DNA from 3 places in the Streptomyces sp. NPDC006261 genome. Region 2 is predicted to be linked to each of the others. Evidence: riboswitches for the same ligand, from Rfam matches in the RefSeq annotation. Region 2 holds a riboswitch; each other region holds the start of a gene.

Region 1 (7,607 bases), on a different contig from region 2:
ACGGCGGCGCGACGGTGGTGGAGGGGTCGATGACTCAGGGGGCCGGTCAGGAACCCGTGGTGCGGACGGCGACGTTGCGTGACTTCAGAGTTCCGCCGTACGCGCAGACACCCGTACCACCGCAGACGCCCGGTGCGGCGCCGCACCCGCCCGTGCTCCCGCACGCGCCGGCGCCGCCCGCCCCGGTACCGCACGCCTCCACGCCCCTGCACGCGCCGGCGCCGCCCCACCTGCCGCACCCCGGCAACGCGAACGTCGGCGACGAGCCCCCGGAGGGGTACACCCCCACCGAGCGCGACCTGCCCGTCATCAACCGCGGCGACACCGTCCAGGTTCAGGCCGTCCCCGAACCCCGCCCCGTCACCGTGGAGGGGCGCGGCCCGCTCTTCGTCGTCGGCGACGTCCACGGCTACCTGGACGAGCTGGTGGCCGCCCTCGCCGCCCAGGACCTCATCGACGCCGACGGCAACTGGGCCGCGGGCAACGCCCGGCTCTGGTTCCTGGGCGACTTCACCGACCGCGGACCCGACGGCATCGGGGTCATCGACCTCGTCATGCGGCTCTCCGCGGAGGCGGCCGCCGCGGGCGGTTACTGCAAGGCCCTGATGGGCAATCACGAGCTCCTTCTCATCGGCGCCAAGCGGTTCTCCGACACTCCCGTCAACTCCGGTGCGGGCACCGCCACCTTCCAGGCCGCCTGGCTGCTCAACGGCGGCCAGAGGAGCGACATGGACCGCCTCCAGGACGTACACCTGCAGTGGATGTCCCGGCTCGACGCGGTCGTCGAGGAGGACGGGCATCTGCTGATGCACTCCGACACGACGGCCTACCTCGATTACGGCTCCACCATCGAGGACGTCAACGACACCATCACGGCCATTCTCACGCGCAACGACGCCGACGAGTGCTGGGACCTCTTCCGCAAGCTCACCAAGCGCTTCGCCTTCCGCGACGAGGGCGGCGCCGAAGCGGTGCGCGAGCTCCTGACGACGTACGGCGGACAGCGCGTCGTCCATGGTCACAGCCCCATTCCGTACCTCCTCGGCGAGGTCGGCACGGAGGACGGCGAGAACGGTTCGGGGCCGGTGGTGAACGGCCCGCACGTCTACGCCGACGGGCTCGCCATCGCCATGGACGGCGGAGTGACCATGGCCGGAAAGCTACTGGTCGTCCAACTTCCCCTGCATGACTGACCTTCGGCGGGAAAGACGCTTCTGGATCGGACCGCACCGATCATCGGGCCTATTTCCGGAAACACCCTGTCACCCCGTGCCGTGAGCGCTCTACCATCGGCTCATCAGTAGCAGGCTCTCCTCCGTTTCCGCCCGATCGCCCGGTCAACGCGGGCTGCCGGGCCCGACGGAGCATCGGGGGATGCAGATGACAAGCGCTCCGCACCTGCAGGCCGAGGACCGTCCCGAGTACGCCCGGATCCTGGGCGACGCGCTGCGGCACGCCCATGAACGCCCGGACCTGGAAGGCGTCGGTGACCGGCTCAACACCGAACAGCTGCGCACGATGGCGCTCAACGCCACCGCACTGATCACCGCGGCAGCGGCCACCGAGTACGAGCACTACGTGAAGGCCCGTGCCGAGCTGCGCACGGCGAGCGCCACCGTCCCGGAGGGCGAGCAGTACGCGGACACCTCATCGGCGGCCGGTCCGGGCGCCGGCATAGGAGCGGTCCTCACGGTCCTGACGCCGATCCTGGCGGGCACCGCCGCCGCCATCTTTCTGCTCGTCGGCTATCTGCTGAGGGCGGTGAGCCCGTCGGTCGCCTTCGGTACCACCATGATCGCGGCCGGGTGGATCTTCGCGGCCGTCGCCGCCGCCGCCATCCTGGTCGCCGCCGTGGGGCTGCTCGTCACCGCCCTGCGCAACGGGTCCACCTCGCGGGCCGCCGAGGACGAGGAGGACGAGCTGCCGGAGGAGGTCGCCCGGGCCAGGGAAGCCTGGCGTCACGCCCTGCTGGAGCGCGGAATCCTGCCGTTCCTGCGGGACGCCCTGGCCGACCCGAGCGCGGGCCCCGCCGCACGGACCCCGCACCGCTCGCCCAACCGCATCCCGAAGGTCGGCTACAGCCGGCCGGACTTCTCCGGCCCTGAGGACGGCCCGTCGGCCGGGCCCCGGCCTACGTTCACGAGCCCCGACTTCACCAGCCCGGACTTCGGCGGCCCGGACCACCGGCCGGAGTAGGGCCCGAGGGTTCCGCACAGGGCACGCCGGTTCCGGAAACGCCACAGGCCGGGGCGGCGAGTGCCGCGCCCGGCCTGTGCGGTGCTCCGGCTCTGCCGGAGCGGTGGATCAGCCCAACTGCGGGGCGAGCTTCGGGTTGGTGCCGTACTGGTTCGGCTCCTGCTTGCCCTCGGAGGCGAGGAAGACGATCAGGATGATGAAGCCGACCAGCGGGATCAGCGCGATCAGGAGCCACCAGCCGGAGCGGCTGGTGTCGTGCAGGCGGCGCACACCGACCGCGAGCGACGGGATGAAGACCGCGAGGAGGTAGATGTAGTACGGCACCTGCGTACCGATCGCACCACCGACGACCGAAAGGACGAGGCCGATGACGAAGTTGAAGAGCGCGAACATCCAGTACTCCTTGCGGCGCGCGCGACCGCTGAAGCCTGCGTAGTTCTTGAGTACGTCGACGTACCAGTTCACTGTGATTCCCTCCCCGGGCCCCCGTGCGAGGGCCGCCAAATTTCAGCCAAGCAAGCCGGAAAGTAAGCCACAGATAAGGAACAGGTCAAGCCCAGTTGACGCAACCGCGAAACGTACATCCACCTGCCACACGACTGTGTCCATACTGTCGCCTGACAACGGGACCTACCAGGCCCAATGCTCCTGAAGGGCACAAGGCGCGCATAAGGTACGGGCGCTGGCGTCACGTCACCGAGCCCGCACCTGCACAGAGACCGCCCCCGGCACCGCGATCCGGTGCCGGGGGCGGGTGGTGAAGGGGGCGTTCTAGTCGGCGATGGGCAGGTAGACCCGGTTGCCGGCCGCCGCAAACTCCTTCGACTTCTCGGCCATGCCCTCCTCGATCTCCTCCTGCGAACCGCCGTGCTGCCGGCGGATGTCCTGGGAGATCTTCATCGAGCAGAACTTCGGCCCGCACATGGAACAGAAGTGCGCCGTCTTCGCCGGCTCGGCGGGCAGCGTCTCGTCGTGGAACTCCCGGGCCGTGTCCGGGTCGAGGGCCAGGTTGAACTGGTCCTCCCACCGGAATTCGAACCGCGCGTCGGAGAGCGCGTCGTCCCACTCCTGCGCGCCTGGGTGCCCCTTGGCGAGGTCGGCCGCGTGGGCAGCGATCTTGTAAGTGATCACGCCCGTCTTCACGTCGTCCCGGTTGGGCAGCCCCAGGTGCTCCTTGGGCGTGACGTAACAGAGCATCGCGGTGCCCCACCAGGCGATCATCGCGGCGCCGATGCCCGAGGTGATGTGGTCGTAGGCGGGCGCGACGTCCGTGGTGAGTGGGCCGAGCGTGTAGAACGGCGCCTCCTCGCAGATCTCCTGCTGGAGGTCGATGTTCTCCTTGATCTTGTGCATCGGGACGTGCCCGGGGCCCTCGATCATCGTCTGGACGCCGAACCGCTTGGCGATGGTGTTCAGTTCGCCCAGCGTGCGCAGCTCGGCGAACTGCGCCTCGTCGTTGGCGTCCGCGATCGAACCGGGGCGCAGCCCGTCACCGAGCGAGTAGGTGACGTCGTACGTCGCGAGGATCTCGCAGAGCTCCTCGAAGTGTTCGTAGAGGAACGACTCCTTGTGGTGCGCCAGGCACCACGCCGCCATGATCGAGCCGCCGCGCGAGACGATGCCGGTCTTTCGGCGGGCCGTCAGCGGGACGTACGGCAGGCGCACTCCGGCGTGAACCGTCATGTAGTCCACGCCCTGCTCGGCCTGCTCGATGACCGTGTCCTTGTAGATCTCCCAGGTCAGCTCCTCGGCCCGGCCGTCGACCTTCTCCAGGGCCTGGTAGAGCGGGACGGTGCCGATGGGCACGGGGGAGTTACGCAGCACCCACTCGCGGGTCGTGTGGATGTTGCGGCCGGTGGACAGGTCCATGACCGTGTCGGCGCCCCACTTGGTCGCCCAGGTCATCTTGTCCACCTCCTCCTCGATGGAGGAGGTGACGGCCGAGTTGCCGATGTTGGCGTTGACCTTCACCAGGAACCGCTTGCCGATGATCATCGGCTCGATCTCGGGATGGTTGACGTTGGCCGGCAACACGGCCCGGCCCGCCGCGATCTCCTCGCGGACGACCTCGGCCTCGACGTTCTCCCGTATCGCGACGTACTCCATCTCCGGGGTGATCTCCCCGCGCCGGGCGTACGCGAGCTGGGTGACGGGTCGTCCGTCGCGGCTGCGGCGCGGCTGGCGCGGGCGGCCGGGGAAGACGGCGTCGAGGTTACGCAGCCCGCCGCGCGGCGAGGTGTGCTTGAGCCCGTCGTCCTCGGGACGGACCGGGCGACCCGCGTACTCCTCGGTGTCGCCGCGCGCGATGATCCAGTTTTCCCGCAGGGGCGCGAGGCCCCGGCGGACATCGGTGTCGATTCCGGGATCGGTGTACGGCCCCGACGTGTCGTACAGCGTCACGTCCTTGCCGTTGGTGAGATGCACCTGCCGGACCGGCACCCGGAGGTCCTGGCGTGAGCCCTGGACGTACCCCTTGTGCCAGCCGATGGACTTTCCGGCCTCGTCGTTCGGCGCCCCGACCGGCGTCGTGCCGTCCGGCGTTCCGTCGTTCTGTTTCGAGGCAGGCGTGCGTGCGTCCGCTGTGGTCATGAGACCTACTCCCTACGCCGGCATTACCCGGTAACAGGTTCGGCGGTCGGCGCAGCGTGCCCCGTACGGATGTACGGCGGTCAGCGCCCTCTCAGCCCGGTGCTCCGAGCTCCCGCGTGTGCAAAGGTGCCTCCACGCTAGCGTCCTTTCCGGCGAGCTGACCAGAGGGCCCTCCTGTTCTTGCGATGATCGCCCCGTGACCTCCCCCCAAAGCGACCCCGCGCCCCAGCCGCCTCAGCCGCCCCAGGGCCACTCCCACGGCCACACGCACAGCCACGGACCCGCCGCCCCCGTCTCCAAACACCTGCGCAAGGTCATCGCCGCCGTGGTGATCCCGTTCGCCACGGCGGTCGTCGTCGGCCTGATCGCGTTCTGGCCCGGTGGCGTTCCCGACCACGAGCGCACCGGCGTCGGTTTCGACCGGCAGACCCAGGACGGCAAGGTCGTCCAGGTCGTCAAGGTCGACTGCGCCGACGTCAACGCCGCGCAGGTCCCCCCCACCGGTGACACCTCGACGCCCTCCGGCCGCGAGGCAGTCGCCGAGCAGGAGGGGGAGTGTGCGAAGGCCACCGTCGAGGTGACCAGCGGCGACGACAAGGGCCGTAAGTTCGTCGAGGTGGTCCAGCCGGACGCGCCCCGCCAACTGCGCGAGGGCCAGGGCGTGGTCGTGGCGTACGCCCCCGACGCGCCCCGCGACCTCCAGTACAGCGTCACCGATGTGAACCGGAAGATCCCGATGACGCTGCTGGCCGCGATCTTCGCGCTGGCGGTGATCGCGGTGGGCCGGCTGCGCGGGGTGATGGCGCTGGTGGCGCTGGCCGTCTCGTTCGCCGTACTGACCCTGTTCATCCTGCCGGCGATCCTGCAGGGTTCGAATCCGCTGGTGGTGGCGGTGATCGGCGCCAGTGCCATCATGCTGGCGGCGCTCTACATGTGCCACGGGGTGACGGCCCGTACGTCTGTCGCGGTCGTCGGCACGCTGATCTCGCTGCTACTGATCGGGCTCCTCGGCTCCCTGTTCATCGGCTGGGCGGACCTGAGCGGCAACACCGACGACAACACCGGGCTGATCCACGGTCTTTATCCGGACATCGACATGAGTGGTCTCCTGCTGGCCGGTGTCATCATCGGATCGCTCGGGGTGCTCGACGATGTGACGGTCACCCAGACCTCCGCCGTCTGGGAGCTGCACCAGGCGGACCCGCGGATGGGTTGGCGCGGGCTGTACCGGGCAGGTATCCGCATCGGACGGGACCACATCGCCTCGGTCGTGAACACCCTGGTGCTGGCGTACGCGGGCGCGGCGCTGCCGTTGCTGCTGCTCTTCTCCATCGCCCAGAGCAGCGTGGGGACGGTGGCCAACAGCGAGCTGGTCGCCGAGGAGATCGTCCGGACGCTGGTCGGTTCGATCGGTCTGGTCGCCTCGGTGCCGGTGACGACGGTGCTCGCCGCGCTGGTGGTCTCCGCGGACCGCCCGGGCGCCGACACCTCCTCGTCCACGGCCGCCGCCCCCGCACGGACCGGCAGGGGCCGCCGCCGTAAGCCGTGAGAGGCGCGAGGCGGGCAGGTACGGGCCGCTCAGCCCGCGTTCTGCTCCTCGGCGAGGATGCGGCCGAGCGCCTCCTCCAGATTCCCGTCGAAGTCACCCAGCGTGTGCTCCTGACCGAGGGGCACCAGCTTGTCGGTCCGGTCGAGAAACGCCACCAACGGTGCCGTACCGGCCCGGAAGAGCGCGCGGTCCGCGCCGACCTGGAGACGGATGTGCACATCGCAGAGACCCTCGGGTTCGGTCGGCCCGATGTGCACATCGCCGTCGCCACTGGGGCTGTTGAGCCCGTCCAGCAATAGCTCGCGGCCGAATGCCCAGGTCACCGGGGCGTCGCCGGGCAGGTGGAACGTCATCCGGATGGCATAGGGATCAGCCACCTCGTACCGGAGCTCCACCGGAATACGGAACGAGAGCTCCTCGGAGACGAGGAAGCTCATCATGACCTCTGCTTGAACCGACTCGCGCATCGTTCAACCCCGCAGTAGATGAAACTGGCCAGGAATGATCCCCTATGGCCCTATTGACGCCATCGTGGTGCACGCGATAGCAGATCACAAGGAGTGATTTTTCAGATACTGATAGAGAACACGAACGAACGCAAGAGGCTCGCCACTTCGCCACGTAGCTGTTCGACTGCGGGCAGTAACCGTTCTTCCCGGTCCAGGGGTACGGAAATGGCCATCGCCGCAATGGTGGCACCGGCCGTGACGGGAATCGCGGCGCAGACGGTCCCCAGTGCGTACTCCTGGCGTTCGATGACCGGTTCACCCCGCCGCAATGTTCGCAGCCGCTCCAGAAGTGCCGCGCGATCTCGCACTGAGTAACGAGTGAGGGGCCGTACGGGGTGCCGGTCGAGGTGATCCTCGCGGTCTTTCTCGTCGAGCTGGCCGAGAAGGCACTGTCCGATCGCATGCGCGTGGCCGGTCTCGCGGAAGGAGGCCCACTCGTCGACCGCCGGAGCCTCGGGGGCGTCCGCAACCGCGATGAGCTCGATCTCGCCCTCGCGGTAGACGGCGCAGTACACCGGAACTCCGATGGCGTCCCGCCAGTGCGCGAGGGAGTCGGTGACGGTGGAGGGGCGGCGTCTCGGACCCTGGGCCGCGGCCAGGTTCTCGGCGGCCGCACCGAAGTGGAAGACGCCGTTCTCCCGGCGGAGATATCCCTCATGGGTGAGGGTGCGCAGCAGGTGGTAAGCGGTCGGCAGCGGAAGGCCCGCCTCCCGTGCGAGTTGCTTGGCGGGCGCCCCGTCCCGATGGGTGCCCACAGCCTCCAG
Region 2 (7,607 bases):
CCCTCTTCCGAGATGGTGGCCGCGCCCCTCGGTCCCTCGTGGCACGGCGCGTCGGGGCGTCAGGCGCGAACGCAAACCTGCGATCGCGATAACCGAGCACCTCAAGGAGTACGGCCATGGCCGTCGTCACGATGCGGGAGCTGCTGGAAAGCGGCGTCCACTTCGGTCACCAGACCCGTCGCTGGAACCCGAAGATGAAGCGCTTCATCTTCACCGAGCGCAACGGCATCTACATCATCGACCTGCTCCAGTCGCTGTCGTACATCGACCGCGCCTACGAGTTCGTCAAGGAGACCGTCGCCCACGGCGGCTCCATCATGTTCGTGGGTACGAAGAAGCAGGCCCAGGAGGCCATCGCCGAGCAGGCGACGCGCGTCGGCATGCCGTACGTCAACCAGCGTTGGCTCGGTGGCATGCTCACCAACTTCTCCACCGTCTACAAGCGCCTTCAGCGTCTGAAGGAGCTCGAGCTCATCGACTTCGAGGACGTGGCCGCCTCCGGCCTCACCAAGAAGGAGCTCCTGGTCCTCTCGCGTGAGAAGGCCAAGCTGGAGAAGACCCTCGGTGGTATCCGCGAGATGCAGAAGGTGCCCAGCGCCGTCTGGATCGTCGACACCAAGAAGGAGCACATCGCCGTCGGTGAGGCGCGCAAGCTCCACATCCCGGTCGTCGCGATCCTCGACACCAACTGCGACCCCGACGAGGTCGACTACAAGATTCCGGGCAACGACGACGCGATCCGCTCCGTCACCCTGCTCACCCGCGTGATCGCCGACGCCGTCGCCGAGGGCCTCATCGCCCGCTCCGGTGCCGCCACCGGTGACTCGAAGCCGGGCGAGAAGGCCGCCGGCGAGCCCCTCGCCGAGTGGGAGCGCGACCTGCTCGAGGGCGACAAGAAGGACGAGACCGCGGCTGCCGCCGAGGTCCAGTCCTCCGCCGAGACCGAGAAGGTCGCCGACGCCGAGAAGCCTGCCGAGGCCGTCGCCGAAGCCGAGGCCGCTGTCGAGGCTCCGGCCGCCGACGCCCCGGCCGCCGACGCGGACGCCGAGCAGGCCTGACACCCGTCACGGCTACTGACGGCGGGGGTCGGCGCCACAAGCGCCGCCCCCGCCGTTCACCCGTAGATCTTTCAGACTTCGAAAGAGACATACAGACTCATGGCGAACTACACCGCCGCTGACGTCAAGAAGCTCCGCGAGCTCACCGGCGCCGGCATGATGGACTGCAAGAAGGCGCTCGACGAGGCCGACGGCAGCGTCGACAAGGCCGTCGAGGCGCTCCGTATCAAGGGCCAGAAGGGCGTCGCCAAGCGCGAGGGCCGCTCGGCCGAGAACGGCGCCGTCGTCTCCCTCATCTCCGAGGACAAGACGTCCGGCGTCCTCCTCGAGCTGAAGTGCGAGACGGACTTCGTCGCCAAGGGCGACAAGTTCCAGGCCGTCGCCAACGCGCTGGCCGCCCACGTCGCCGCCACGTCCCCGGCCGATACCGCCGCGCTCCTCGCCTCCGAGATCGAGCCCGGCAAGACCGTCCAGGCGTACGTGGACGAGGCCAACGCCAACCTCGGCGAGAAGATCGTCCTGGACCGCTTCGCGCAGTTCACCGGCGCCTTCGTCTCCGTGTACATGCACCGCACCATGCCCGACCTGCCCCCGCAGATCGGTGTCCTGGTCGAGCTGGACAAGGCCGACGCCGAGCTGGCCAAGGGCATCGCGCAGCACATCGCCGCCTTCGCCCCGAAGTACCTCTCCCGCGAGGACGTTCCGGCCGAGCTCGTCGAGGCCGAGCGTCGCGTCGCCGAGGAGACCACGCGCGCCGAGGGCAAGCCCGAGGCCGCACTCCCGAAGATCGTCGAGGGTCGCGTCAACGGCTTCTTCAAGGAGGCCACGCTTCTCGGCCAGCCCTACGCGCTGGACGCCAAGAAGTCCGTCCAGAAGATCCTGGACGAGGCCGGTGTCACCCTGAAGCGCTTCTCGCGCATCAAGGTCGGCATCTGAGTCCGTCCGGGCGAACAGCGCCGGACCCGATAGGGTCTGGTGCAGTCGACGGCCGCACTCACGCCGGACGACCGCAGATCTGACGAGGAGGCCATTGCCGCTGTAGGGACACCAGACCCACCGGCAATGGCCTTCTTCGTATGTGCACGAGGAGAATTTCCATGGACAAGGGCGCGGACGCCATTCAGGCCGACGACAAGCGCGACGACACGTTTTCCGGGCGCTTCATGCTGAAGCTCTCCGGCGAGGCCTTCGCCGGTGGCGGCGGCCTCGGCGTCGACCCCGACGTCGTGCACACCATCGCCCGCGAGATCGCCGCCGTCGTACGCGACGGCGCGGAGATCGCGGTGGTCATCGGGGGAGGCAACTTCTTCCGCGGTGCCGAGCTCCAGCAGCGCGGCATGGACCGGGCCCGGTCCGACTACATGGGCATGCTCGGCACCGTCATGAACTGCCTGGCGCTCCAGGACTTCCTGGAGAAGGAGGGAATCGACTCGCGCGTCCAGACCGCCATCACCATGGGCCAGGTCGCCGAGCCGTACATTCCCCTGCGGGCCGTACGGCACCTGGAGAAGGGGCGCGTCGTCATCTTCGGCGCCGGCATGGGCATGCCGTACTTCTCCACCGACACCACCGCCGCCCAGCGCGCCCTGGAGATTGACGCCGAGGCGCTGCTCATGGGGAAGAACGGTGTGGACGGGGTCTACGACTCCGACCCGAAGACCAATCCCGACGCGGTGAAGTTCGACGCGTTGGAGTACGGCGAGGTGATCTCGCGCGATCTGAAGGTCGCCGACGCCACCGCCATCACACTCTGCCGTGACAACAAGCTCCCGATCCTCGTCTTCGAGCTGACCGCCGAGGGCAATATCGCCCGCGCGGTCAAGGGTGAGAAGATCGGCACGCTCGTCAGCGACGAGAGCACCCGGGCCTGACGGCCCCCCAGGATGGACAACGGCCTGCCGGTCGGACACCGTGCAGGTGAGGACGCGACGCAGGACCCGCAGGGCCCGTCGGTGACGGGCCCGCTCAAGACACGCAGGAGCACGTGGTGATCGAAGAAATCCTCCTCGAGGCCGAGGAGAAGATGGAGAAGGCCGTTGTCGTCGCGAAAGAGGACTTCGCCGCGATCCGTACCGGCCGCGCGCACCCGGCGATGTTCAACAAGATCGTCGCCGACTACTACGGCGCGCTGACCCCGATCAACCAGCTGGCCTCGTTCTCGGTTCCCGAGCCGCGGATGGCCGTCGTGACGCCGTTCGACAAGACCGCGCTGCGCAACATCGAGCAGGCGATCCGCGACTCCGACCTCGGCGTCAACCCGAGCAACGACGGCAATATCATCCGGGTGACCTTCCCTGAGCTCACCCAGGACCGCCGCAAGGAGTACATCAAGGTCGCCAAGACCAAGGCCGAGGACTCCAAGATCTCGATCCGCTCCATCCGCCGCAAGGCCAAGGAAGCGCTCGACAAGCTCGTCAAGGACAAGGAGTCCGGCGAGGACGAGGTGCGCCGCGCCGAGAAGGAGCTCGACGACACCACCGCGAAGTACGTCGCGCAGGTGGACGAGCTGCTCAAGCACAAGGAAGCCGAGCTGCTCGAAGTCTGATGAACGACTCTTCCTGGGGTGCACCGCAGGGAGCCGGTTACCGGGGTGCCCCCGAGATGGGGGTCGCTCCGGCGGGTCCCGCCTACGATGCGCATGAACCCCAGCAGACTCGGCCCATGCCCAACGTGCCGGACGTCCCCGACGCAGGTAGAGACGCACAGAGCCGCGCCAGCCGGGACGGGGACGCCGCGCACGTCGGCGGCCCCCTGTTCCGTGACGAGATGCCGCAGGAGCCCATGTCCACCCCGCTGCCGTCCCCGCCGCAGAAGAAGCGTGCGGGGCGTGATCTGCGCGCCGCCATAGGGGTCGGCGTGGGGCTCGGCGCCGTCATCGTCGCCTCGCTGTTCGTCGTGAAGGCCGTCTTCGTCGGCGTGATCGCCCTCGCCGTCGTCGTCGGCCTCTGGGAGCTCACCTCCCGCCTCCAGGAGCAGAAGGGCATCAAGGCGCCCCTGCTCCCGCTGGCCGTCGGCGGGGCCGCGATGGTCGTCGCCGGCTACGCACGCGGCGCGGAGGGCGCCTGGGTCGCCATGGCCCTGACCGCCCTGGCGGTGCTGGTCTGGCGGATGACCGAGCCGCCCGAGGGGTACCTCACGGACGTCACGGCGGGTGTCTTCGCCGCGTTCTACGTCCCCTTCCTGGCCACCTTCGTCGCCCTGCTGCTGACGGCGGACGACGGACCGTGGCGAGTTCTCACCTTCCTCGTCCTCACCGTCGTCAGCGACACCGGGGCGTACGCGGTCGGCTGGCGCTTCGGCACCCACAAACTGGCCCCCCGCATCAGCCCCGGCAAGACCCGCGAGGGCCTGCTCGGCGCCGTCTCCTTCGCGATGGTCGCCGGCGCGCTGTGCATGGAGTTCCTGATCGAGGGTGGCGCCTGGTGGCAGGGTCTGCTGCTAGGTCTCGCGGTCGCCGTCAGCGCCACCCTCGGTGACCTGGGCGAGTCCATGATCAAGCGGGACCTCGGAATCAAGGACATGGGCACCCTGCTCCCCGGCCACGGCGGCATCATGGACCGGCTGGACTCGCTGCTGCCGACCGCGCCGGTGGTGTGGCTGCTGCTCGTGCTGTTCGTCGGCTCCGGCTGAGGGTCCGCGCAGCCTCGCGCACCACGTCCCACCTGCACGTTCTACGAGTGAGGGTCCGTCGTCCACAGGGCGGCGGGCCCTCACCCGTCTGTCTGCGACACTGGATGAACCATGCCTAAGCCCGGAGAACTCACTTTCGTCGCGCCCCGCGGAGCCAAGAAGCCGCCGCGGCACCTCGCCGACCTCACGCCCGCCGAGCGCAAGGAAGCGGTCGCCGCGACCGGCGAGAGGCCGTTCCGCGCCCAGCAGCTCTCGCAGCACTACTTCGCGCGGTACGCGCATGACCCGGAGCAGTGGACCAACATCCCCGCCAGGTCCCGGGAGAAGCTCGCCGAGGCGCTGTTCCCGGACCTGATGTCCGTGGTCCGTCACATCAGCTGCGACGACGACACCACCCGTAAGACGCTGTGGAAGCTGCACGACGGGACGCTCGTCGAGTCCGTCCTGATGCGCTACCCCGAGCGCGTCACGATGTGCATCTCGTCCCAGGCCGGCTGTGGGATGAACTGCCCGTTCTGCGCCACCGGGCAGGCCGGCCTCGACCGCAACCTGTCGACCGCCGAGATCGTGCACCAGATCGTCGACGGCATGCGCGCCCTGCGCGACGGGGAGGTGCCCGGCGGGCCGGCCCGGCTCTCCAACATCGTCTTCATGGGCATGGGCGAGCCGCTCGCCAACTACAACCGTGTCGTCGGAGCGATCCGCCGGCTCACCGACCCCGAGCCGGACGGCCTCGGCCTCTCCCAGCGCGGGATCACCGTCTCCACGGTCGGGCTCGTCCCGGCGATGCTGCGCTTCTCCGACGAGGGCTTCAAATGCCGCCTCGCCGTCTCGCTGCACGCCCCGGACGACGAGCTGCGCGACACCCTCGTCCCCGTCAACACTCGGTGGAACGTACGCGAGGTGCTGGATGCCGCCTGGGAGTACGCGGAGAAGTCCGGCCGCCGGATCTCCATCGAGTACGCCCTGATCCGGGACATCAACGACCAGGCCTGGCGCGGTGACCTGCTGGGCCGGCTGCTGAAGGGCAAGCGGGTGCACGTCAACCTGATCCCGCTGAACCCCACACCCGGCTCCAAGTGGACCGCCTCGCGCCCCGAGGACGAGAAGGCGTTCGTGGAGGCCATCGCGGCCCACGGCGTGCCGGTCACCGTCCGGGACACCCGCGGCCAGGAGATCGACGGGGCCTGCGGGCAGCTGGCGGCCTCCGAGCGCTGAGAGCAGGTGGCCCTATGGGCTCGGCCGAAAACCGCCGGTGTAGCCTGGGCCGAAATCAACTTCATATTCCGACAGGGGAGCGCCACAGCGCTGAGAGTGCGGCACCAAGGACAGGTTGGCCGCAGACCCTCTGAACCTCGCCCGGGTCATTCCGGGTAGGAAGTTCGGACCTTACTCAAGCTGTTGCGCCCTGCCCGCTTCCGGTACGACCCGGCGGCGGGCGGGGCCGCGTCTCTTCCTGGTCACCTCCAGGAGGAATCACATGAACACCACCAAGAAGTACGCCTCGACCGCGCTCGCCGCGGCGTTCGGCGTCACCGTCCTCGCGGGCTGCGGAGGCTCCGACGACAGCTCTGCCGGGTCGGGCGCGTCGAAGGGCAGCGGCTCCAAGACGGTCACCCTGGTCACCCACGACTCCTTCAACGCCTCGGAAGACGTGCTGAAGCAGTTCACCAAGGAGAGCGGCTACACCGTCGAGCTGCTCAAGAGCGGCGACGCCGGTGCCGCCCTCAACCAGGAGATCCTGACCAAGGGCTCCCCGCGAGGTGACGTCTTCTTCGGCGTCGACAACACCCTGCTCTCCCGTGCCCTCGACCACGGCCTCTTCACCGCGTACGAGGCCAAGGGCCTGGACCGGGTCGCCGACGGCACCGAGCAGGACGACAAGCACCGCGTCACGCCTGTCGACACCGGTGACATCTGCGTCAACTACGACAAGAAGTACTTCGCCGACAAGAAGCTCGCGCCGCCGCAGACCTTCGAGGACCTGCTGAAGCCCGCGTACAAGAACCTCCTCGTCACCGAGAACGCGGCGAACTCCTCGCCCGGCCTCGGCTTCCTCCTCGGCACCATCGCCACCCAGGGCGAGGACGGCTACGAGGCGTACTGGAAGAAGCTGAAGGCCAACGGCGTCAAGGTCGTCGACGGCTGGGAGCAGGCGTACAACGAGGAGTTCTCGGGCTCCGCGGGCGGAAAGAAGGCCAAGGCGGACCGGCCGCTCGTCGTCAGTTACGCCTCCAGCCCGCCCGTCGAGGTCCTCTACGCCGACCCGCAGCCCGAGGAGGCCCCCACCGGCGTCTCCACCGGGACCTGCTTCCGGCAGACCGAGTACGCCGGGCTGCTGAACGGTGCGAAGAACGAGGCGGGCGGCAAGGCGCTGCTGGACTTCCTGATCAGCAAGACGTTCCAGGAGGACGTGCCGCTGAACATGTTCGTGAACCCGGTCGTGACGGACGCGAAGCTGCCGGGCGTCTTCACCGAGTTCGGCGAGAGCGTCGACAAGCCGGCCACGGTGGCCCCGGAGGAGATCGCCGCCAACCGTGAGCAGTGGGTCCAGGCGTGGCACTCGCTCGTCGTGAAGTAGCCGGTACCACCGGCGGAGGCGGGCGGCGCGGAGCGGCGGTGCGGCTCGGCCTGATGGCGGTGCCCGTAGCGTTCTTCGCCGTCTTCTTCGCCTACCCCGTCTCCGCGATCGTCGGCCGCGGGCTGAAGACGGACGGCTCCTGGCAGTTCGGGCGGATCGGCGACGTGCTGACCCGCCCGGACATCCTGGACGTCCTCTGGTTCACCACCTGGCAGGCCCTCGCCTCGACCGCGTTCACCCTGCTGATCGCTCTGCCCGGCGCATACGTCCTCGCCCGCTTCGACTTCCCCGGAAAGCAGGTGCTGCGCGCGGTCGTCACCGTGCCGTTCGTGCTGCCC
Region 3 (7,607 bases), on a different contig from region 2:
GCCATGACGGCGGCCGCCCGGCTCGCCGTCGCGGGCAACAAGGTGACGGTGTACGAGCGGTCCGCGAGCTACGGCGGCTCGCTCGGCCGCCATGAGCGCGAGGGCTTCGTCTTCGACACCGGCCCCGGGCTGCTGCATCTGCCCGCCGTCCAGCGGGACCTCTTCGTCAAGACCGGCAGGGAGTCCCTGGAGCAGTGCGTCACGCTGACCCAGGTCGACCCGGCGAGCCGTCACCTCTTCGCGGACGGCACGGCCGTCTCCCTGCCCAACGCCTCCCGGGCCAAGGTGGCTTCCGCCCTGGACGCGGTGCTCGGCGCCGGTGCCGGGGAGCGCTGGAGCGGGTTCCTGGAGCGGGCCCGGGACGCCTGGGACCGGTCGCGGCGGCCGCTGCTGGAGGAGCCGCTGCGGGCGGACCACCAGGTGCTGGGGCGCGACCCGTACCCCGCCCTCAAGCAGCGGCGGCTGCTGCGCACCCGGCAGGCGGCCACCGTGGCGGAGATCGGCGCCTGGGAGCTGGCGGACGCCCGGCTGGCCGCCCTGCTCGACGGGTACGCCCTCTCCTACGGCCTCGACCCGCGCACCGCCCCCGCGAGCGCCGCGCTGCTGCCGTACATGGAGCAGACCTTCGGCAGCTGGTACGTGATGGGAGGGGTGCGGGAGCTGGCCCGGGCGGTGTACGAGCGGTGCGTGGCCCGGAAGGTGGAGTTCGTCTTCGGGGCCGAGGTGGTCCGGGTCGTGGAGAAGGACGGCCGGGCGGCGGGCGTGGAGCTGACGGGCGGTGAGGTGGCCGAGGCGGACCGGGTGGTGCTGGGGGCGCGGCCGCACGCCGGGCTGGTGCCGGGCCGGCAGGTGTGGGGCGCGGGCGATGTGGCGGTGCGGGCGGGCTCGGTGCCGGGGCGGTTCGTGGTGCTGCTGTCGCTGCGCGGGGGCCGGGAGGCGGACGCGGTGCACCGGACCGTGGTGCACAGCGCCGACCGGGCGGCGGAGCAGGAGGCGGTGTTCGGGGGCCGGGTCGCCGCGCACCCCACGGTGACGGTGCTGCGGCCCGACGACCCGGCGACCCGCCCGGACGACGCGCACGAGGCGGTGACGGCGACGGCGGTGGTGGCCCCGCAGGGTCCGGTGGACTGGACGGACCCTGCGGTGCGGCAGCGGTTCGCCGACGCCTTGGTGGAGCGGGCCGGCGCGGCCGTGCCCGGGCTGCGGGAGCGGACCCTGCACACGGAGGTCCGTACGCCTGCGGAGACCGAGGCTCAGACGGGGGCCGAGGGCGGTGCGGTGCCGCCGCCCGCGCTGGCCGGTGCCCAGGGCGCGTATCTGCACCCCGGCAACCTCACGCGGCTGCCGGGGCTGTATCTGGCGGGCGGCTGGTCGCACCCGGGCGGCGGGCTCGCGCACGCCGGGATGTCGGGGACGCTGGTGGCCGGGCTCGTGGTGGAGGGCGACGACTTCCGCGGCTCGCAGTAGGCCTTCGAGCCGCGGGGCCCAGCGTCAGTAGCGGTACTGCTCGTCCTGGCCGGTGTCGTAGCCGCTGCCGTTGCCCTGGCCGTACGGAGCGGGCTGCTCGGGAGGCATCGGAGGGTGCTGCTCGGCGTCGCGCTGCTGCGGGACCCAGACGCCTCCGGGCGGGGTGTCCGTGGTGTACGCGTCCGTGCCGTAGCTCTGGGCGTAGGGGTCGGCGTAACCCTGCCGGCCGCCCTGGCTGTCGTAGCCGGTGCCGTCGCCGCTGCCGTAGGCGTCGTAACCGCCGTAGGGGGCCGTCCCGTTGGTGGTGCCGATGTACGGGTCGGAGTAGGCCGCGTAGCTCTGCCGGCCGGTCCCGTAGTCGTAGGGGCCCGTGTAGGCGTCCTGGGCCTGCTGCTGCTCGTAGCCGGAGTAGGGCTCGTACGCGGCGAACTGCGGCTGGGCCGCGGGATCCGTCTCGTACGGGTACTGGTCCTGGCTCGCCTGGCCGGGGGTGTTCGCCGCGTATCCGGAGTCGCTGTACACGCCGTACTGGCCGGTGTCGTCGGGCAGCGGCTGCGGTTCGTACACCGAGGCGGGGGCCTCGGACGTGGTGGCCGGAGCCCCGGCGTCGTGGCCGAAGGAGTCGAAGCCCCGTTCGGCCGCGAGGTCCGAGACCTCCAGGTCGGAGACCTCCAGCGTGGGCTCCGTGACGGCCGCGCGCTCACCGCCGCCCCGGCGACGGCGGCTCTCGCCCGGGCTGCCGCCTATGGCCCAGCCGGTGGAGAAGCCGCGCCGGAAGGAGAGCGTCACATAGGTCTGGCCGGTGGCGAAGGCGAGGGTGCCGACGACGATGACCGGGACGGAGGCGAGCAGGACCCCCACGACCACACCGAGGAAGCCGCCGAAGGCGAGGAGCCTCCAGCGCAGCCGCGCCTTGTACTGCAGCAGCACCTCACCCAGCAGCCACAGTGCCACCAAGCCGAATGCGATGTAGAGGACCGTCCAGCCCACGCCCGCCCCCTCCTGCGGCCGCAGCCGCTCGGGGGCGGGTACGGCCGGTCACGACTGCTTGTGCAGTCCGAGATTCTCGTAGATCTCGAGCGTTGCCGTCGAGTTGTTGAGCGTGATGAAGTGCAGCCCGGGCACACCCTCGGACAGCAGTTTCGCGCAGAACTCCGTTGCGAACTCGATACCGATGGAGCGTACAGCGGCCGGATCGTCCTTGACCGCGAGGATGCGCTCTTTCAGCGGCTCAGGCACGGTCGCGTTGCTGAGCTGGGAGAATCTTTCCAGTTGTTTCACACTGGTGAGCGGCATGACCTCGGGAATCACCGGCGTCGCGCAACCGGCAGCGACCACCCGGTCACGCATCCGGAGGTAGTCCTCCGGGCGGAAGAACATCTGGGTGATCGCATAATCGGCCCCGGCCCGGCACTTGTCGACGAAATGACCGATGTCCGTCTCCCAGTCGGCGGAGCGCGGGTGCATCTCGGGGAACGCGGCCACGCCGACGCAGAAGTCGCCGGACTCCTTGATGAGGCGGACGAGGTCGGCCGCGTACTTCACGCCCTGCGGGTGCTCGACCCACTCCCCCATGGGGTCGCCGGGCGGGTCGCCGCGGACCGCGAGGATGTTCCTGATCCCGGCGTCGGCGTACTGGCCGATCATGTTGCGCAGCTCGGCGACCGAGTGGCTGACCGCGGTGAGGTGGGCGACCGGGGTGAGCGTGGAGTCCGCGGCGATCTGCTGGGTCGCCCGCACGGTCCCGGCCCGGGTGGAACCACCGGCCCCGTAGGTCACCGAGACGAAGCTAGGGCGCACCGACTCGATCCGGCGCAGCGCGTTCCAGAGGTTGCGCTCGCCCTTCTCCGTCTTGGGCGCCCAGAACTCGAAGGAGTACGAGGTTTTGCCGGTCGCGAGAAGGTCACGCACCGTGCGTGCGTGGTCCGTCCTGGTGGAAGCTGTCCCAAGGGCCATATGGCGAGGTTAACCAGGGGGTGGACACCTCCCCAACCAGAGCAGCCGAGATTGTCTCGTTTTGCCGGTTTGCCGTCCATCCCTTGGGACGACGGGACCCCGGAGGCCGCGTAAGAGCTGCTCAGAGCGCGTGTGCCCGGAGCCTCTTCGCCAGCTCGGCGGTGGCGGCCGCCGGGTCGTCCGCCGCGGTGATCGCCCGGACGACGACGATGCGGCGGGCGCCCGCCTCCAGCACCTCGTCCAGGTTCCCCGCGTCGATCCCGCCGATCGCGAACCAGGGGCGGTGCTGCTCCAGGGAGGCGGCGTACCGCACGAGGCCGAGGCCGGGGGCGTGGCGGCCGGGCTTGGTGGGGGTCGGCCAGCAGGGGCCGGTGCAGAAGTAGTCCACGCCGTCCTGCGCGACGGCGGCGTCGACCTCGGACTCGGCGTGCGTGGAGCGGCCGATCAGCCGGTCGGAGCCGATGATCGCGCGGGCGGCCGGCACGGGCAGGTCGCCCTGGCCCAGGTGCAGGACGTCGGCGCCGATGGCGTGGGCGACGTCGGCCCGGTCGTTGACGGCGAGGAGCTTGCCGTGGCGCCGGCAGGCGTCGGCGAGGACCGCGAGGTGCTCCAGCTCCTCGGCGGCCTCCATGCCCTTGTCCCGGAGCTGGACGATGTCGACCCCGCTGGAGAGCACGGCGTCCAGGAAGGCGGGAAGGTCGCCCTGCCGCTTACGGGCGTCCGTGCACAGATAGAGCCGGGCGTCGGACAGCTGCTCGCGAGGCGTGGGCATGGTGGAGTCCCCCCGTGGTCGTGGCGGGATACGGGGCCCGCGCGGCACGCGGGGCCCGTACGCCGCTTCCTGTCGTTCTCGGTCAGACGGCGAGCGCCTGGGCGCGGCGCTTCACCTCCGTACCGCGATTCTCGCTCAGCGCCTGCGCCGGGGTGCCGGGCAGGGTCGGGTCGGGAGTGAAGAGCCACTCCAGCATCTCTTCGTCGGAATAGCCGTCGTCCCTCAGGAGGGTCAGGGTGCCGGAGAGGCCCTTGACCACCTTGTCGCCGTCGATGAAGGCGGCGGGTACCTGAAGCGTCCGCTTCTCCCCACGGCGTACGGCGATGAGCTGGCCATCCCTGACCAGCTGCCGTACACGCGTCACCTCGACATCGAGCTTTTCCGCGATGTCGGGGAGGTGGAGCCAGGCGGGGACGAGAGCATCGGTCTTTGCGTCAATCTCGGTCACAAGGACAAGCGTGCCATCCCGGAGTGACAGCCGGTAGCCGGGCCGACCGTACGGGGGGCGCACGGACCGGCCGCCGTACGGTCGGCCCGGAAGCTCACAGGGCGGTGGACTTCAGCGGTACGGCGGGGTCGGCGACCCGCTCGGGGTCGAGCACGGCCCCGGACTCGATGAGCTTGCGGCCCTGGGCGAGATCGCGCGGGCGCCCCACCGCGAGGACGGCGACCAGGGCCCCGGCCTTCAGCCAGCACACCGACCAGGTGGGCTCCGCACCGTCGCCGCGCCAGACGAGGGTGTCGGCGTGGGCGTGGTGGCCGGCGTACTGCACGAAGCGGCCGAACTGCTCGGACCAGAAGTACGGGACGGGGTCGTGGACGGGAAGCGGCTCACCGCTTTCGGCGGCGAGGATCGCGGCGGCGGCGGTGCGCGGGCCCTGGAGGGCGTTGTCCCAGTGGTGGATCAGCAGCCGCTCACCGTAGCGGGCGGAGGGGAAGGAGGCGCAGTCCCCGACCGCGTACACATCGGGCAGGGAGGTGCGCAGCGCGCTGTCGGCGGTGATCGCGCCGTCCGGGCCGCGTTCGATCCCGGAGCCGGCGAGCCAGCCGGTGGCGGGGCGGGCGCCGATGCCGACCACCACGGCCCCGGCGGGCAGCGTCCGGCCGTCCGCGAGGATCACCGTGCCCTCCTCGACGCGCTCCACCCGGGCGTCGGTGAGGAGTTCGGCGCCACTTCGCGCGTACCAGTCCGCCATCGGGGCGGCGACTTCGGCGGGCAGGGTACCGGCCAGCGGGCGGGCGGCGGCCTCGACGACGGTGACCGCGCAGCCGGCGGCGCGGGCGGCGGTGGCGAACTCGGCGCCGATCCACCCGGCCCCGACGACGACCACGTCGTGTTGCCGCTCCAGGACGGGCCGCAGCCGGGCGGCGTCGTCCAGGGTGCGCAGCAGATGGACACCGGGGACGCCGTCGGTGCCGGGCAGGGCGACGGGCTCCGCGCCGGTCGCCAGCACGAGGACGTCGTAGGGAACGGGGCCGTCCGCCGTGTCCAGGACGTGGTCGGCGGCGCGCAGGGCGGTGACGTCGATGCCGAGGCGGAGGGTGATGTCCAGCGCCTCGAAGTCGACGTCGAAGGCTGAGTCCTCGGCCTTCCCCAGCAGCACCGCCTTGGAGAGCGGCGGCCGGTCGTAGGGCTGGTGGGGTTCGGCGCCGATCAGGGTGACGGGGCCGGTGAAGCCGGCTTCCCGCAGGGCTACGGCGGTCTGCACGCCCGCCATGCCCGCTCCGACGACCACGACGTTCCGTGTCCGCTGCCGCGCCGCGTGGTGTTCCGTCTGCTCGATCACATGCACCAGTCTATTCATCTGACTACATGTCAGGTAGCTACTTCCTCCACCACGCTCGTCCCGCTGCCCTCCTGGGACTCCCACTCCCAGCGCTCCTCCAGCCGCACCCGGCCGTCGGCGAGGTCGGTGACGGTGGACAGGCAGTGGCCGGACGAGGTCGTCCCGTCCTGCTTGAGCTGGACGTAGCGGAAGTCGAGCGCGTCCCCCTCACGGGTGCCGACGAGATGGCCGCGGACCACGTCACCGCCCGCGTACTCGGCCCAGATCCGGCCGTCCCGCTCGTGGTAGGTGAAGCGGGTACGGGTGCCGACCTGGCCCGGGGCCTGGTCGGCGACGGGCGAGAGGACGAGTCCGTCGAGTGAACGGGCCACGGTGGCTGCTCCCTTGCCGGGCGAGAGACGGGTGGGTTTAGGCTGGCCAAGGTAGAACACTCGCGGGAGCCCGGACGCACCGGGCTGAGAGGGAGGCTGGAGCGCCTCCGACCGTACGAACCTGATCCGGGTCATGCCGGCGAAGGGAGGGGCTGGACACCCATGCGCGTCTCAGGGAACACCTCCGGAATCCCGGAGGAGAGTTCAGGATCCGATGTCCTCGTCATCGGGGGCGGCATCATCGGCCTGGTCACCGCCTGGCGGGCGGCCCAGCGCGGGCTGACCGTCACCGTGGCCGATCCCGATCCGGGCGGCGGCGCCGCCCAGGTCGCGGCGGGCATGCTGGCCGCCGTCACCGAACTGCACTACGGCGAGGAGCTGCTGCTCGGCCTCAACCTCGCCTCCGCCGCCCGCTATCCGGAGTTCGTCGCGGAGCTGGAGGCGGCGAGCGGCCGGGAGACCGGCTTCCGCGCCTGCGGGACGCTGGCCGTCGCGCTGGACTCCGACGACCGGGCCCATCTGCGGGAGCTGCACGCCCTCCAGGAGCGTTCGGGCCTGGAGTCGGTCTGGCTGAGCGGCCGCGAGTGCCGCCGTCTGGAGCCGATGCTGGCGCCGGGCGTACGGGGCGGGCTGCGGGTCGACGGCGACCACCAGGTGGATCCGCGCAGGCTCGCCGCCGCGCTGCTGGCCGCCTGCGAGCGGGCCGGGGTGGTGTTCCGCAGGGCGGCCGCCGAGCGGCTCACCGTCAGCGGGGGCCGGGCGGCCGGAGCCGTGCTGGACGACGGTACGGGACTCGGGGCCGACCAGGTCGTCCTCGCGGCGGGCAGCCTCAGCGGGCGGCTCGCCGGGGTGCCGGAGGAGATCGTGCCGCCCGTCCGCCCGGTCAAGGGCCAGGTCCTGCGGCTCACCGTGCCCCGGGCGTACGCCCCCTTCCTCAGCCGGACCGTGCGCGCCGTCGTCCGGGGCGGCCACCTCTACCTCGTACCGCGCGCGAACGGCGAGCTGGTCGTCGGCGCCACCAGCGAGGAGATGGGCTGGGACACCACGGTCACCGCCGGCGGGGTCTACGAGCTGCTGCGCGACGCCCACGAACTGGTGCCCGGCATCACCGAGCTGCCGCTCACCGAGACCCGGGCCGGTCTGCGCCCCGCCTCCCCCGACAACGCCCCGCTGCTCGGCCCGACCGCCCTGCCCGGTCTCCTCCTCGCCACCGGCCACCACCGCAACGGCGTCCTGCTGACGCCCGTCACCGGC

Evidence for each region. Region 2 has a riboswitch for thiamine pyrophosphate ahead of ABZ154_RS03850 (thiamine ABC transporter substrate-binding protein). Riboswitches for the same ligand answer to the same signal wherever they lie in the genome.
Region 1: linked by a shared signal. The riboswitch ahead of thiC (phosphomethylpyrimidine synthase ThiC) and the one ahead of ABZ154_RS03850 (thiamine ABC transporter substrate-binding protein) in region 2 are both predicted to bind thiamine pyrophosphate.
Region 3: linked by a shared signal. The riboswitch ahead of thiO (glycine oxidase ThiO) and the one ahead of ABZ154_RS03850 (thiamine ABC transporter substrate-binding protein) in region 2 are both predicted to bind thiamine pyrophosphate.

The regions. Positions count from the first base shown of each region.
Region 1 covers NZ_JBEXSI010000019.1:92,246-99,852, forward strand. Annotated here, with positions in the region: gene ABZ154_RS14890 (metallophosphoesterase) at 30-1,193, shown strand; gene ABZ154_RS14895 (hypothetical protein) at 1,375-2,196, shown strand; gene ABZ154_RS14900 (DUF805 domain-containing protein) at 2,305-2,661, opposite strand; gene thiC (phosphomethylpyrimidine synthase ThiC) at 2,968-4,785, opposite strand; TPP riboswitch at 4,778-4,911, opposite strand; gene ABZ154_RS14910 (YibE/F family protein) at 4,982-6,334, shown strand; gene ABZ154_RS14915 (SsgA family sporulation/cell division regulator) at 6,364-6,801, opposite strand; gene ABZ154_RS14920 (helix-turn-helix domain-containing protein) at 6,903-7,607, opposite strand, start outside.
Region 2 covers NZ_JBEXSI010000004.1:115,693-123,299, forward strand. Annotated here, with positions in the region: gene rpsB (30S ribosomal protein S2) at 117-1,058, shown strand; gene tsf (translation elongation factor Ts) at 1,158-1,994, shown strand; gene pyrH (UMP kinase) at 2,156-2,929, shown strand; gene frr (ribosome recycling factor) at 3,046-3,603, shown strand; gene ABZ154_RS03840 (phosphatidate cytidylyltransferase) at 3,603-4,688, shown strand; gene rlmN (23S rRNA (adenine(2503)-C(2))-methyltransferase RlmN) at 4,800-5,906, shown strand; TPP riboswitch at 5,970-6,086, shown strand; gene ABZ154_RS03850 (thiamine ABC transporter substrate-binding protein) at 6,169-7,269, shown strand; gene ABZ154_RS03855 (iron ABC transporter permease) at 7,323-7,607, shown strand, end outside.
Region 3 covers NZ_JBEXSI010000041.1:14,450-22,056, forward strand. Annotated here, with positions in the region: gene ABZ154_RS24630 (NAD(P)/FAD-dependent oxidoreductase) at 1-1,467, shown strand, start outside; gene ABZ154_RS24635 (hypothetical protein) at 1,492-2,457, opposite strand; gene metF (methylenetetrahydrofolate reductase [NAD(P)H]) at 2,506-3,423, opposite strand; gene thiE (thiamine phosphate synthase) at 3,545-4,195, opposite strand; gene ABZ154_RS24650 (Rv2175c family DNA-binding protein) at 4,278-4,643, opposite strand; gene ABZ154_RS24655 (FAD-dependent oxidoreductase) at 4,738-5,982, opposite strand; gene ABZ154_RS24660 (hypothetical protein) at 6,012-6,353, opposite strand; TPP riboswitch at 6,406-6,518, shown strand; gene thiO (glycine oxidase ThiO) at 6,516-7,607, shown strand, end outside.